2 regions of the Hahella sp. NS-SX17 genome follow, and region 1 is predicted to be linked to the other one. Evidence: predicted binding sites of a transcription regulator. Region 1 holds the regulator's gene; the other holds the start of a gene.
The links. Region 1 encodes PhoB, which activates phosphate uptake and scavenging genes when phosphate is short. Its sites were predicted from a motif close to TGTCATANNNNTGTCANA; they were not measured.
Positions count from the first base shown of each region.

Region 2: the regulator PhoB is predicted to act here: its motif matches at 3,800-3,817, upstream of AC2IBB_RS27240 (glycoside hydrolase).

Region 1 covers NZ_CM170632.1:1,088,064-1,093,757, forward strand. Annotated here, with positions in the region: gene AC2IBB_RS04970 (hypothetical protein) at 1-6, shown strand, start outside; gene cysZ (sulfate transporter CysZ) at 59-844, shown strand; gene AC2IBB_RS04980 (response regulator) at 960-1,835, shown strand; gene phoR (phosphate regulon sensor histidine kinase PhoR) at 1,842-3,170, opposite strand; gene phoB (phosphate regulon transcriptional regulator PhoB) at 3,228-3,920, opposite strand; gene ubiA (4-hydroxybenzoate octaprenyltransferase) at 4,059-4,961, opposite strand; gene AC2IBB_RS05000 (monovalent cation:proton antiporter family protein) at 5,011-5,694, opposite strand, start outside.
Region 2 covers NZ_CM170632.1:6,104,409-6,110,102, reverse strand. Annotated here, with positions in the region: gene AC2IBB_RS27255 (efflux RND transporter permease subunit) at 1-1,515, shown strand, start outside; gene AC2IBB_RS27250 (outer membrane lipoprotein-sorting protein) at 1,512-2,324, shown strand; gene AC2IBB_RS27245 (hypothetical protein) at 2,343-3,776, shown strand; gene AC2IBB_RS27240 (glycoside hydrolase) at 4,063-5,694, shown strand, end outside.

The DNA.
Region 1 (5,694 bases):
AATTGAGTCCAGCGGCGACTCTCACTAATTATTTGTATGAGGCAGAAAGGAAAAGAGCGTGAAATTATTCGCTAAAGGTTTCAACGACCTGCTGGAAGGGTTTCGCCTGATTCAGCATCCCAAACTGCGGGTCTTCGTTGTTATTCCATTGATTATCAATATATTGGTGTTTGTTGGCTTCATCTGGGGCATGGGCGCCTATTTCTCCGGCTGGGTGGACGCCATGGTCAACTGGCTTCCAGACTGGCTGTCATTCTTGCGCTGGCTGGTATGGTTGGTGTTCGCGATACTGGTTGGCGTATTGGTGTTTTATACCTTTGTGTTTGTCGCCACTCTGGTGGGCGCTCCGTTCTACGGGCTGCTGGCGGAACAGACGCAGAAGTTGCTGACAGGCAAAGAGGTGGATGAGGATACTCCCTGGAAGCAAGTGATCAAGAATATTCCCGCCAGTGTTTGGCGTGAGGTCAAAAAGTTTCTTTATTACTTGCCTCGCGCTTTAGGTCTATTTGTAGTTACATTTGTGCTCAGTTTTATTCCCCTGGTAAACCTATTGTCGCCGGTGCTCTGGGCGGTATTCTCTTCCTGGATTATGGCGCTGGAGTTTGTGGACTATCCTGCGGACAACAATAAGCGCAAGATCGACGACGTTATTCGCTTCATGCGCGAGCGTCGTAGTCGGACGCTTGGATTCGGCCTGGGCGTTTGGGGCAGCACTCTGATTCCTATTGTGAATCTGGTGTCCATGCAGGCGGCGGTCGCTGGCGGCGTTAAATTCTGGCTGGAAGAACATGGCCAGTTGCCGAAGTCGAATCCTACCTCTGGCTCTGGTGTGACGGTCAGGTAATCCCGTTGCGGCGGCGCGAATGCCGCGCCGCCGCTTAAGTACTGAATAAAGTGGGAAATTTGTCAGACAGTGCTAGCCTTATAGTTATGTGATTAACGGAAAGTGTAGCTCTGACATGGCTTTAAAGGTGTTGGTGGTTGATGACGCGAGTTTCGTTCGCGATATGGTGAAGCGGGCGATGCGCACCTATTTTCCTCAAGTGACGGTAGAAGAAGCCATCAACGGGAAAAAAGCGCAGATCCTGATGAATAAGACGCACTATGACCTCATCCTGTGCGACTGGGAAATGCCTGAAATGTCGGGGCTGGAATTGCTACAGTGGGCGCGGGGTCAAGATGCCTACAAGAAGACGCCTTTTGTCATGGTTACCAGCCGTGGAGACAGGGGGCATGTCGTGGAAGCGGTGCAGAGCGGCGTTTCCGATTATCTGGGAAAACCCTTCAGTCCTGAAATGCTGGCGCAGAAGGTCAATAAACAGTTGGCCGCCAAGCTTAAACGCGCCGCCGGTGAAAAAACTTCTTCCGCCCGACCGGGCGCTGATTCCGCCTCCGTATTGATGCAGGCGTCCGACAGCGCCAAACAAACCTCAGCGCCAGCCGTGACGCCTGGTCCTTTTGCTGATAGCGCAGCCTTGTTGACTGGGGGAACCTCTTCTCCGAAAAAGTCTGCGCCAGCGGTCTCAGGCAAGAAGGCCCTGGCGCAGATTCGTTTTGCTGAGTTCAACCTGCCCTGCGTGATTAAAGCTATTACCCTGACGGAAGTGAAAGTGATCGCCAAGCGAGGACAACGTTTTCCGATGATTCTTGATCCGGCGGTGGTGGACATAGAGGTCGACGATGGCGAGACCCTTGAGCGGATCAACGGCTATGTGCACATGCTTCAGGCCGTGGAGAAACGGGTGGATACGGACTTTATCAGTATCGTTATCCGTTTTGTGGATGAAGACCCGGATAAGATGGCGTCCTTATCCAAGTTTATCGCTAAATTCTAAGCTTATTTAATCCCTCACTTCTTCGGCTTCCGCTAACGCTTCCGCAGACGCCATGCGGGCGCGTGGGAAGTGGCAGGTAAAAGTGCTTCCTGCGCCGATATGGCTGGTGATTTCCAGTTCCCCATCGTGATTGATCAAGACGTGTTTGACGATAGCAAGGCCCAGGCCGGTGCCCCCCGTGTCTGCGGCCCGTGAAGGGTCGGCCCGGTAAAAGCGCTCCGTCAGCCTGGGGATGTGCAGGGGATCGATGCCAATGCCGCTGTCTCTGACGGCGAAATGCACGCCTTTCTTATCTTCGAACCAGCGCACCCGGATTTCCCCATTGGCGGGGGTATATTTCACTGCATTCATGACGATGTTGGAGAAGGCGCTGTGCAACTGCGTTTCGTTACCGGTCAGTCCGGCGGCGCTTTCCAGGTTTAATTCTATCCGGTGGCCTTTTTCCTGGCTGAGCGCTCGGGCGTCGCTGCAGATGGCGCGCAGCATGCTGTCTATATCCACCAGTGTGGCTTTGAAATTTGAGCCGTCATTTTCTATACGGGACAGAAGCAATAAATCATTAACCAGCGCCTCCATTCGCTGCGCCTGTTGCTGCATTTGGTTCATGGCGCGATTCCAGCGCGGCGGTAAATCGTCAGCATTGTCGATGAGGGTTTCCAAATAACCGGAAATAACCGTTAATGGCGTACGCAGCTCATGAGAAACGTTAGAGACGAAGTCCCGCCGCATTTCTTCCAGGCGATACAGACGGGTGACATCCTGAACCAGCAATAAGCGATCATCTTCACCAAACAAAGTGATGTGAAACTGTAACTTCAGGTTGGGGTTATTCGGGGCGTTGAGGATCAGCGGTTCCTGATACTTTTTGGAGGCGAAATAGCGTTTAAAAATCGGTGTGCGGATCAGGTTATAGATGAGTTGGCCACGATCAGTGGGGTATTTGAACCCGAGCAGCTTTTCTGCGGACTGGTTCCACCAGTCCATTGCGCCTTCGCTGTTAGTCATGACGACGGCGTCTTTGAGTGCGTTGGTGGATTCCTGTATGCGGTCAATCATCGCTTGCAGCCGGTCACGGGAGCGGTAGTGCTGCACCTGTAGACGATGAATGCCGTCAAACAAGTCCCCCCAGAGACCGCGACTCTCGGGTGGGTCTTCCATTTTCGTCTGATACAGCCAGCGATGCATCCGAAACGCCTGTGTGAGTGTCCATCCCAGATACGCGGTAAGACCAAACACCAGCGCCCAGGCTACCGAGCCTATGACAAGTCCGACAACGATGCAGCCCAGCAAACTGTAAACCAGTAGCCGCGCATAATGACGCCAGTGATTGCGCATGCGTTTTGATGAATACTTCTTTTGGAATTATTTATTATTTAAGACAGGTCGCTGCGCTTATGGCGCTCGTGTCGAAAAGCGATACCCCGTCCCACGCACGGTTTGAACCAAATGATGATGGCTGGGCTCCAGCGCTTTGCGTAAGCGTCGAATATGCACGTCCACCGTGCGCTCTTCCACATAGACGTTGCCGCCCCATACCTGGTCCAAAAGCTGTCCGCGAGTATACACCCGTTCTTGATGCGTCATAAAGAACTGCAGGAGCTTGTACTCTGTGGGGCCCATGTTGAGCGCATCGCCTTTGGCGGTGACGCGGTGACATACTGGGTCCAGTCGCAGCCCCTCGACTTCAATGGGCGTTTCCATACCCTGTACGGCGGTGCGTCGCAGCACAGCTTTCAGGCGGGCGACCAGCTCTCTTGGAGAGAATGGCTTGGTGATGTAGTCGTCGGCGCCCACTTCCAAGCCCTGGACTTTGTTGTCCTCTTCGGTTTTAGCGGTGAGCATGATGAGTGGGATTTCCGAGGTGTTTTGGTCACGCTTGAGTCTGCGTGCGAATTCAATGCCGCTGACGCCGGGCAACATCCAGTCCAACAGTATGAGGTCCGGTTTCTGATCAATGATCAACGCATGCGCTTCCCGCGCGTCTCCTGCCTCCAGATAGTCATAGTCGGCCATTTCCAGAGCGACTGCGATCATTTCCCGGATGGCGGGCTCATCGTCCACAATGAGAACTTGTTTGCTTGCCATGCAAAACACCTTTTTGAATACTCGATTGCCGAATTATTACAACGGCGTTTTGTTACAAGTATATGACAGGCGCTTAATAAATGTGATGGAAATGGGGCCGGCCTGTGATGGCCGGACAAAAGGCATGACGTAGCCTAGTCAGGGGCGGAAGATGAATTCCAGCGCCAGACCAAGAAAAACGACGGCGCCGACCCAGTGATTGTTGAGAAAGGCTTTGAAGCAGTGTTGAGATTCGCGGTCGCGAATCAGGTGTTGTTGATACACGAACAAGACGGCGGCGACGATCAGCGAAACCTGATAATAGACGCCCAGTTCATACTGTGCGCCAACCATAAACAGCATGCCCAGGGTCAATACTTGCAGTCCCGCCACGGCGGCGCGGTCGGCTTCACCGAACAGGATCGCCGTGGATTTGACGCCAATCTTGAGGTCGTCTTCCCGGTCCGCCATGCCGTACATGGTGTCATAGGCGACGGTCCAAACCACTGTCGCAGTGTACAAAAGCCACGCCTGTTGCGGCACGGCGTCCAACTCTGCAGCGAATGCCATGGGGATGCCCCAAGCGAAAGCGGCGCCAAGTACGACCTGGGGCAGGTAAGTGTGTCGTTTCATGAAAGGGTACGTAGAAGCCAGCGCCAGTGCGCCAGCGGAAAGATAGATCGTCAGGGCGTTGGTGAAAAGCACCAGAATAAATGAAATGCCGACCAATACGCCGAACAGTGTAAGCGCTTCTTTTTCCGTCACCCTGTCTTGGGCGAATGGACGGCCCTTGGTGCGCTCTACGTGCATGTCTATGCGGCGATCAGCGTAATCGTTGATCACACAGCCGGCTGAACGCATCAACAAAACACCTAATATGAAAATGAACAGGTTCTTGATGGAGGGCGCGCCCTCTGAGGCCAGCCATAGCGCCCACAGGGTAGGCCAAAGCAGCAAATAGGTTCCGATAGGGCGGTTCAGTCGCGTGAGGTCAATGTAGACCGGCAATTTCGCCTTGAACTGCTCCGCCAGGGAAGGAGCTGGACGCCCTTGGGATTTCATAACCAGACAGAATCCTGTTTTAGTGTGTGGATTGATATCGCGTTCAAGCTCAGCCGCCCAGCAATCTGTTTTCCGCCTGTTCAACCTGATCCGCCGAGCCATGCAGAATCAGTGTGTCGCCGGGTTGCAGGATAAACTCGCCAGTGGGGTCGAAGAACTCCTCTTCGCCGCGACGGATGCTGTCGATATTGCAGGCCGCCAGCTTCATTTGCGCCAGTGAGCGATGGCAGCCGTAGGCGCCGTCAGGCAGCGTCAGTGCATGCAGTTTTTCCAGTGGCGTCCCGTCAGCGCCGACCAACTGGGAGTTAATGCCTGGGTAGTAGCCATGCAGCATTTTATAGCGGCTGCGGCGGACTTCTTCGATCTGGCGATGAATTTTCCTTGCCGGCGCGCCCATAAGGGTAAGCACTTGGGTGACCAACATCAAGCTGGCCTCCAGCGTCTCCGGCACGATCTCCGTGGCGCCGGCTTCTTGCAACAGCGTCATCTTGGAGTCGTCCGCCGTGCGCACCAGAATCGGCACTTGAGAACCGGTTGAGCGCACCTTGCGAATGACCGCCAGACTTTTGTCCACATCTGCGTAAGTGATGATAATCAGGCGAGCTCTTTCCAGGCCAAGGGCTTTGAGAATGTCCAGACGCTCGGAATCGCCAAAATGAACTGGCTCGCCTGCGGCGGCGGCTTCTTTTACCCGCACCGGATCTTTGTCCACGGCGGTCATGGGCATGGCGCT
Region 2 (5,694 bases), 2.3 Mb from region 1:
GCCTGGTTGTTGACGGTGACGCTGGTCCCCGCCTACATCATGTTGATGCCGGAAAACTCGCTGCAGGGATTTGGTATGAACACGGACAAAGACGGAGAGGAGCATACGGCGCTGGCGCGGTTTCTTCATGCGCTGGGGCGTTTCACCTATCGCCGCGCCAGACTGGTGTTGGTGGCGACCTTGTTGGTCGCGGTTGGCGCAGCCTATGGCATTAGCAAAATCCAGATTAATGACAACCCGGTGAAATGGTTTGCGGAAAGTCATCCGATTCGCGTTGCGGATCAAGCGTTGAATGAGCGTTTTGCGGGAACCTATATGGCCTACCTGGCGTTACAGCCGGCGGAGCCAGCCACGTTGGAGGACGCTCGCAGCCGGGGCGCCGCGTTATTGGACGAGACGGATGCGGCCATTCAAGAGCCCGCTCGCGCCCTTATCGCCGGAGCGACCGCGCAAACCAGAGATGAATGGTTGCGTGAGGTGCAGGACGCGGTGGCGAACGCCCGCGAACAGTCGGACACCGACGCGTTATGGGACGCCTGGGATGAGCTGGGTCAGGGACTGGACGCCGTGAGGCAAAGCGCTGAAACCTTTAAACAGCCTGAGACCCTGGCTTATATCGAAACCCTGCAAAAGTACCTGCAGGAAACCGGTCTGGTGGGTAAGAGCAATGCGCTGCCGGACATTGTCAAAACCGTGCACCGAGAATTGATGCAGGGTGAAGCGGAGGCGTTTCGCATTCCCGCCAGCGCTCCGGCGGTGGGGCAGACGCTGATTACCTACCAGAGCAGTCATCGTCCTCAGGATTTGTGGCGCTTCGTGACGCCGGACTATCGCAACACCAATTTGTGGATACAGCTGAAAAGCGGGGACAACAAGGACATGGCGGCGGTGGTCGCCGCGGTGGATCGCTTTTTCGCGCAGCATCCGGCGCCGACGGCCCTCAAGCATGAATGGTTTGGGCTGACCTATATCAACGTGGTGTGGCAGGAAAAAATGGTGAGCGGCATGCTGGAGGCGTTTCTCGGCAGCTTCCTGATTGTGCTGGCGATGATGGCGTTTTTATTCCGCTCCTTGTGGTGGGGGCTGCTCAGTATGCTGCCGCTGACGGTCACGATTGGCGCGATCTACGGCGTCATCGGCTGGATTGGCAAAGATTACGATATGCCGGTGGCGGTGCTGTCAGCGTTGAGTTTAGGGCTGGCGGTGGATTACGCCATCCACTTTCTGGCTCGCAGCCGGTTTCTGTATCGGCAGACCGGCTCCTGGCGTGAGACGGTGGACGCGGTGTTCGGCGAGCCGGCGCGGGCGATTACCCGCAATGTGATTGTCATCGGCGTGGGATTCCTGCCGTTGCTGGCGGCGCCCTTGATTCCTTACCAGACTGTCGGGGTGTTTATCTCTTCCATTTTGCTGTTCGCTGGCGTGGCGACCTTGTTGATCCTGCCTGCGCTGCTGACGGCGTTTGATCGCTTTCTGTTTAAAAATCTGCAACCAACAAGGGAGGCTGAGGCATGAGTCTTTCATTCAAACGATGGGCGGCGACCTGGGTCTTCGTCATGGCGGGAATGTCGACGACGCCGGCGGGCGCTGCGGATCTGACGCAGGTGGATGACATCGTACGCAAGGCCAGCCACGCAGCTTATTATCAGGGGGTGGACGGCAAGGCGAGGGTGGATATGCGTATCTTCGACGCCCAGAACCGGGAGCGCTCGCGGGAATTCACCATTCTGCGGAAAGACATTGACGACGCAGGCGACGGCGATCAGAAGTTTTATGTGTACTTTCACAGCCCGGCGGACGTGAGCAAAAGCGCCTTCCTGGTCTGGAAGCATGTGAAGGGAGATGACGACCGTTGGCTCTATCTGCCGGCGCTGGATCTGGTGAAACGCATTTCCGCCAGTGATGAACGCACCAGTTTTATGGGCTCACATTTTTTCTATGAAGATGTGTCCGGGCGCACTCCGGATGAAGACAATCATGTGTTGCTCGAAGAGACGGACAACTACTACGTGCTGAAAAGTACGCCAAAAAACACCGGTAATGTGGAGTTCGCCTACTACAAAAACTGGATTCACAAGACCACCTTTATTCCAGTCAAAACCGAGTTTTACGATGCATCGGATCGGGCTTATCGCACCTATCAGGCGACGCGGGTGGAAATGGTGGACGGCTATCAGACAGTGACGGAATCCAAAATGAGCGACTCGCGCATCGGCGGTTACACTCAGATGCGCTACAGCAAAGTCGATTACGACGTGGATATTCCAGAAGATATTTTCAGCGAACGTTATTTGCGTAGCGCGCCGCGTCAGTATCTACGCTGAGAGAGGGCGGGAGCACTGATGAAAACACCGCTTCGAATCGCCGCAATCCTGCTTATAAGCGCTCGCGCCTGGGGTGAAGAACCAGCGTTGCCTGCAGGGCTGGGAGCGGAGGAGCCACAACTGCCAACAGGGTTGGAAGAACCTGCTAAACCATCCGCCAATGAGCCAGATCTGCCTGTCGGCCTGGATCTGGCGGAACCCGGATTGAATGGTAGGGACCAAGAGACAGAGGCAGGGCTGACCGCGGTTCCGTGGCAAATGTCCGGTTTTGCGGAAACCCGTCTCGGCGCCCGGTTGCAGGAGGATCCGACGCAAAAGCGGGCGTCCATCGGCGAAGCGCGCGCCCAATGGCAGGCGGAAGCGTTTCTGGAGTCGGTCACGTTTAAGGGCGTGGCGGATTTCCTGTACGACCCGGTATTGGATCATCATCGTATTGATCTTGAGCATGGAGAAGGCTGGCTGGACGTGCGCGAAGCCAACTTTTTGGTGCGTCCGGCGGATGCGATGGATATCAAGCTGGGACGTCAGGTTCTCACCTGGGGAACCGGCGATCTGCTGTTCATCAACGATCTGTTTCCCAAGGACTGGAGCGCGCTGATGATTGGCCGTGACGAGGAGTACCTGAAAGCGCCTTCGGACGCCGCCAAGATATCCCTCTTCAGTGATGTGGTGAATCTGGACTGGGTGTACACGCCGCAATTCGACGCGGACCGTTATATTGATGGCGAGCGGATTTCCTATTACAGCGCAGGCTCCAGTGAGGTGGTTGGGCGCAATGAGCCCTTGCAGGTGGAAGGGCGTCAAAACGCGCTGCAGGATGATGAACTGGCGTTGCGGGTGTATCGTCTGTTGGGGCCCTATGAACTGGCCGCCTATTATTATCGCGGTTTCTGGAAAAGCCCGGCGGGCGTTAATCCTGACAGCGGCCTGTATACCTTTCCTGCGCTGCAGGTGTGGGGCGCGAGCGTGCGCGGTCCTGTCGCCGGCGGCGTAGCCAATGCGGAGCTGGGCTACTATGACAGCCTGGAGGATGAGCACGGTGACGACCCCTGGGTGCGCAACAGCGAGTGGCGCGCTTTAGTCGGCTATGAACGCGAGCTGCTGCCGGAGCTGACTGGCGCGGTGCAGTTCTACGTTGAGTCCATGCAGGATTATGACGCCTTCAAGGCCTCGCAGCCGCCGAGCGCTTATATCAAGGACGAGCATCGTCAGGTAGTAACATTGCGTCTGACCAAGCTGCTGCTGAACCAGAATCTGACCCTGTCTCTGTTCAACTTCTGGAGCCCCAATGAAGAAGACGGCTACCTGCGTCTGAAAGCGAACTACAAAGTGGACGATCACTGGCGCGTGGAGAGCGGCGCTAATGTTTTCTACGGAGAAAAAGAGGAAACCTTTTTTGGCCAGCTCAAGGACAACAGCAACCTGTATGTGGCGTTGCGATATGGGTTTTAGTCGCTTCACCCTCATGAAGAAAATTTCATAACTTTGTCAGTCCTACGCGGCCAAAGGATTCAGGGCTATCAGCGGAAAGGGCGCGTCTTTATCATGCAGAAACCGGGAAACTTTTATTTTATAGTGGACTGAGCTTACACGTTTAAGTTTTCCGGGCATGGCGGCTTCCATTATCAATGACTTACCTATAAGTCCGCGCCCAAATGTTCCCTGTCGCTCCTTTGCGGGAATCTGCGTGACTTAAAGCGATACCTCGACCCAATTTCTATTCAAGTTATACGTCATTATGAAACGAATCTCCGTATTGGCGGCGCTGTTATCCATCGCGCTGCAACCAGCCTGGGCTACGCCTGGGAATACACAACCGGTGCAAGTCGCCGTTGGCGACGACCTGTATCTGATCGATCCCGCCACATTGGCGGTGACGGTGCAGATGAACCAAACTCAATCTCCCGCTTCAGCAGCGGCGTTTGCTGCGGAAGACGTCAAAAGCGTCGTGTTTGTAGAAGGCGATCCACGTCATTGGCGTGTCGCTTTGGAAGGCAACTCCTTTGACGTGAAAGTCGCTGTTGATCATGGCGCTCTGACTTTCGCCATTAGCGCCGACAAGCCGAAGGCACATATTGACTGGCCGGTGTCGGCGGCGCGTCAGGTGTCCGCTTATGGTCTGCCATTGGGGGAAGGTTTTTATATTCCGGCCGATGATGCGGCGTGGGCGGACTGGTTGCAGGAAAAGTACGACGAGTCCGCGCTGACGGAACTGCTGTCCATGCCGTTTTGGACGGAAGTGCGCGCTGGCGGCAAAGGGCAAATCGGCTACTCTCTGACCTGGACATTGGAGAACCCCTTCAATACCGCCATGACTTTCGACCGGGATGAAGGCGCATTGCGTCTGGGCGTAAGTCATGAATTCTCGCCGCTGATGCCGGATCGGCCTTATCTGGCGCGTTTACAGAAGGGCGCGGCAACCCCTGTCGCCGGCGCCTTGGCTTATCGCGAGCTGTTGGAGCGTCAGGGGCTGCTGACGCTGGACGATAAACTCGCGCAAAACCCCAATGTAGCCAAGCTGGCTGGCGCGCCGCATATTTACCTGTGGAGCAGCGGTCTGATCAAGCCGGAGGATATTAAGAACTGGCGTCCCTTCGTGCGTGAATTCGCCGCCAAGTATCAGACGCCGGGGCGCCTCGCGCAAAAACTTTGGGCGCAGTGCGATAAAGAGGCGCGCAAGATGTTTACCCAGGCCTTCAAGGAGGCGCAGGGCGATGCGGGATTTGTCTCCAAATACTCACGCGAGGCTATCGTCAGGGCGGTGAATGGGGCGTTGATCAAAGCCATCGATGCGCCGGCGCAGCATCCCTTACCGGGCGGACATGATCCCGCGATGGAAGTGCTGCGGGGAGACGCGATGCGCACGGCCATGCAGCAGGCGTTCGGCGCCATGATGACCGAGCCGGAGTCCTGGGGCGGCGGTTTCTCCACGGACACCATCGCCGCGCTGCGCAAGGCCGGGCTGACCAGCGCCTGGCTGGGCGCCAACGACTGGCTGGATACCTTATGGCATCCGCAATCGGTGAAAGCTGCGAAAGCGGCGGGCTATCTGGTGGGAGTCTATGACAGCTACGGCAGCATTCACGCCCCGGATGAGCCGCGCACCTGGCTGACCGCCCAGGTCGGCCGTGAAAACTGGGAAAAGGCGCCCTACCGACGGGAAGACGGCAGTGTCGTCTCCGGTTTCTCCAGTGTGGGCGCCTACGCCAACCCTGTCGCCATTGAAGACTATGCGGAGCAGCGCATGACGGCGGTGACGCGTGAGGCCAAGCTCAACAGTCTGTTCCTGGATGTGGACGCCACTGGCATGATCTACGAGGACTACACGGAAGGGCGCAAAACCAGTGAAGCGCAGGATGTGGCGGCGCGT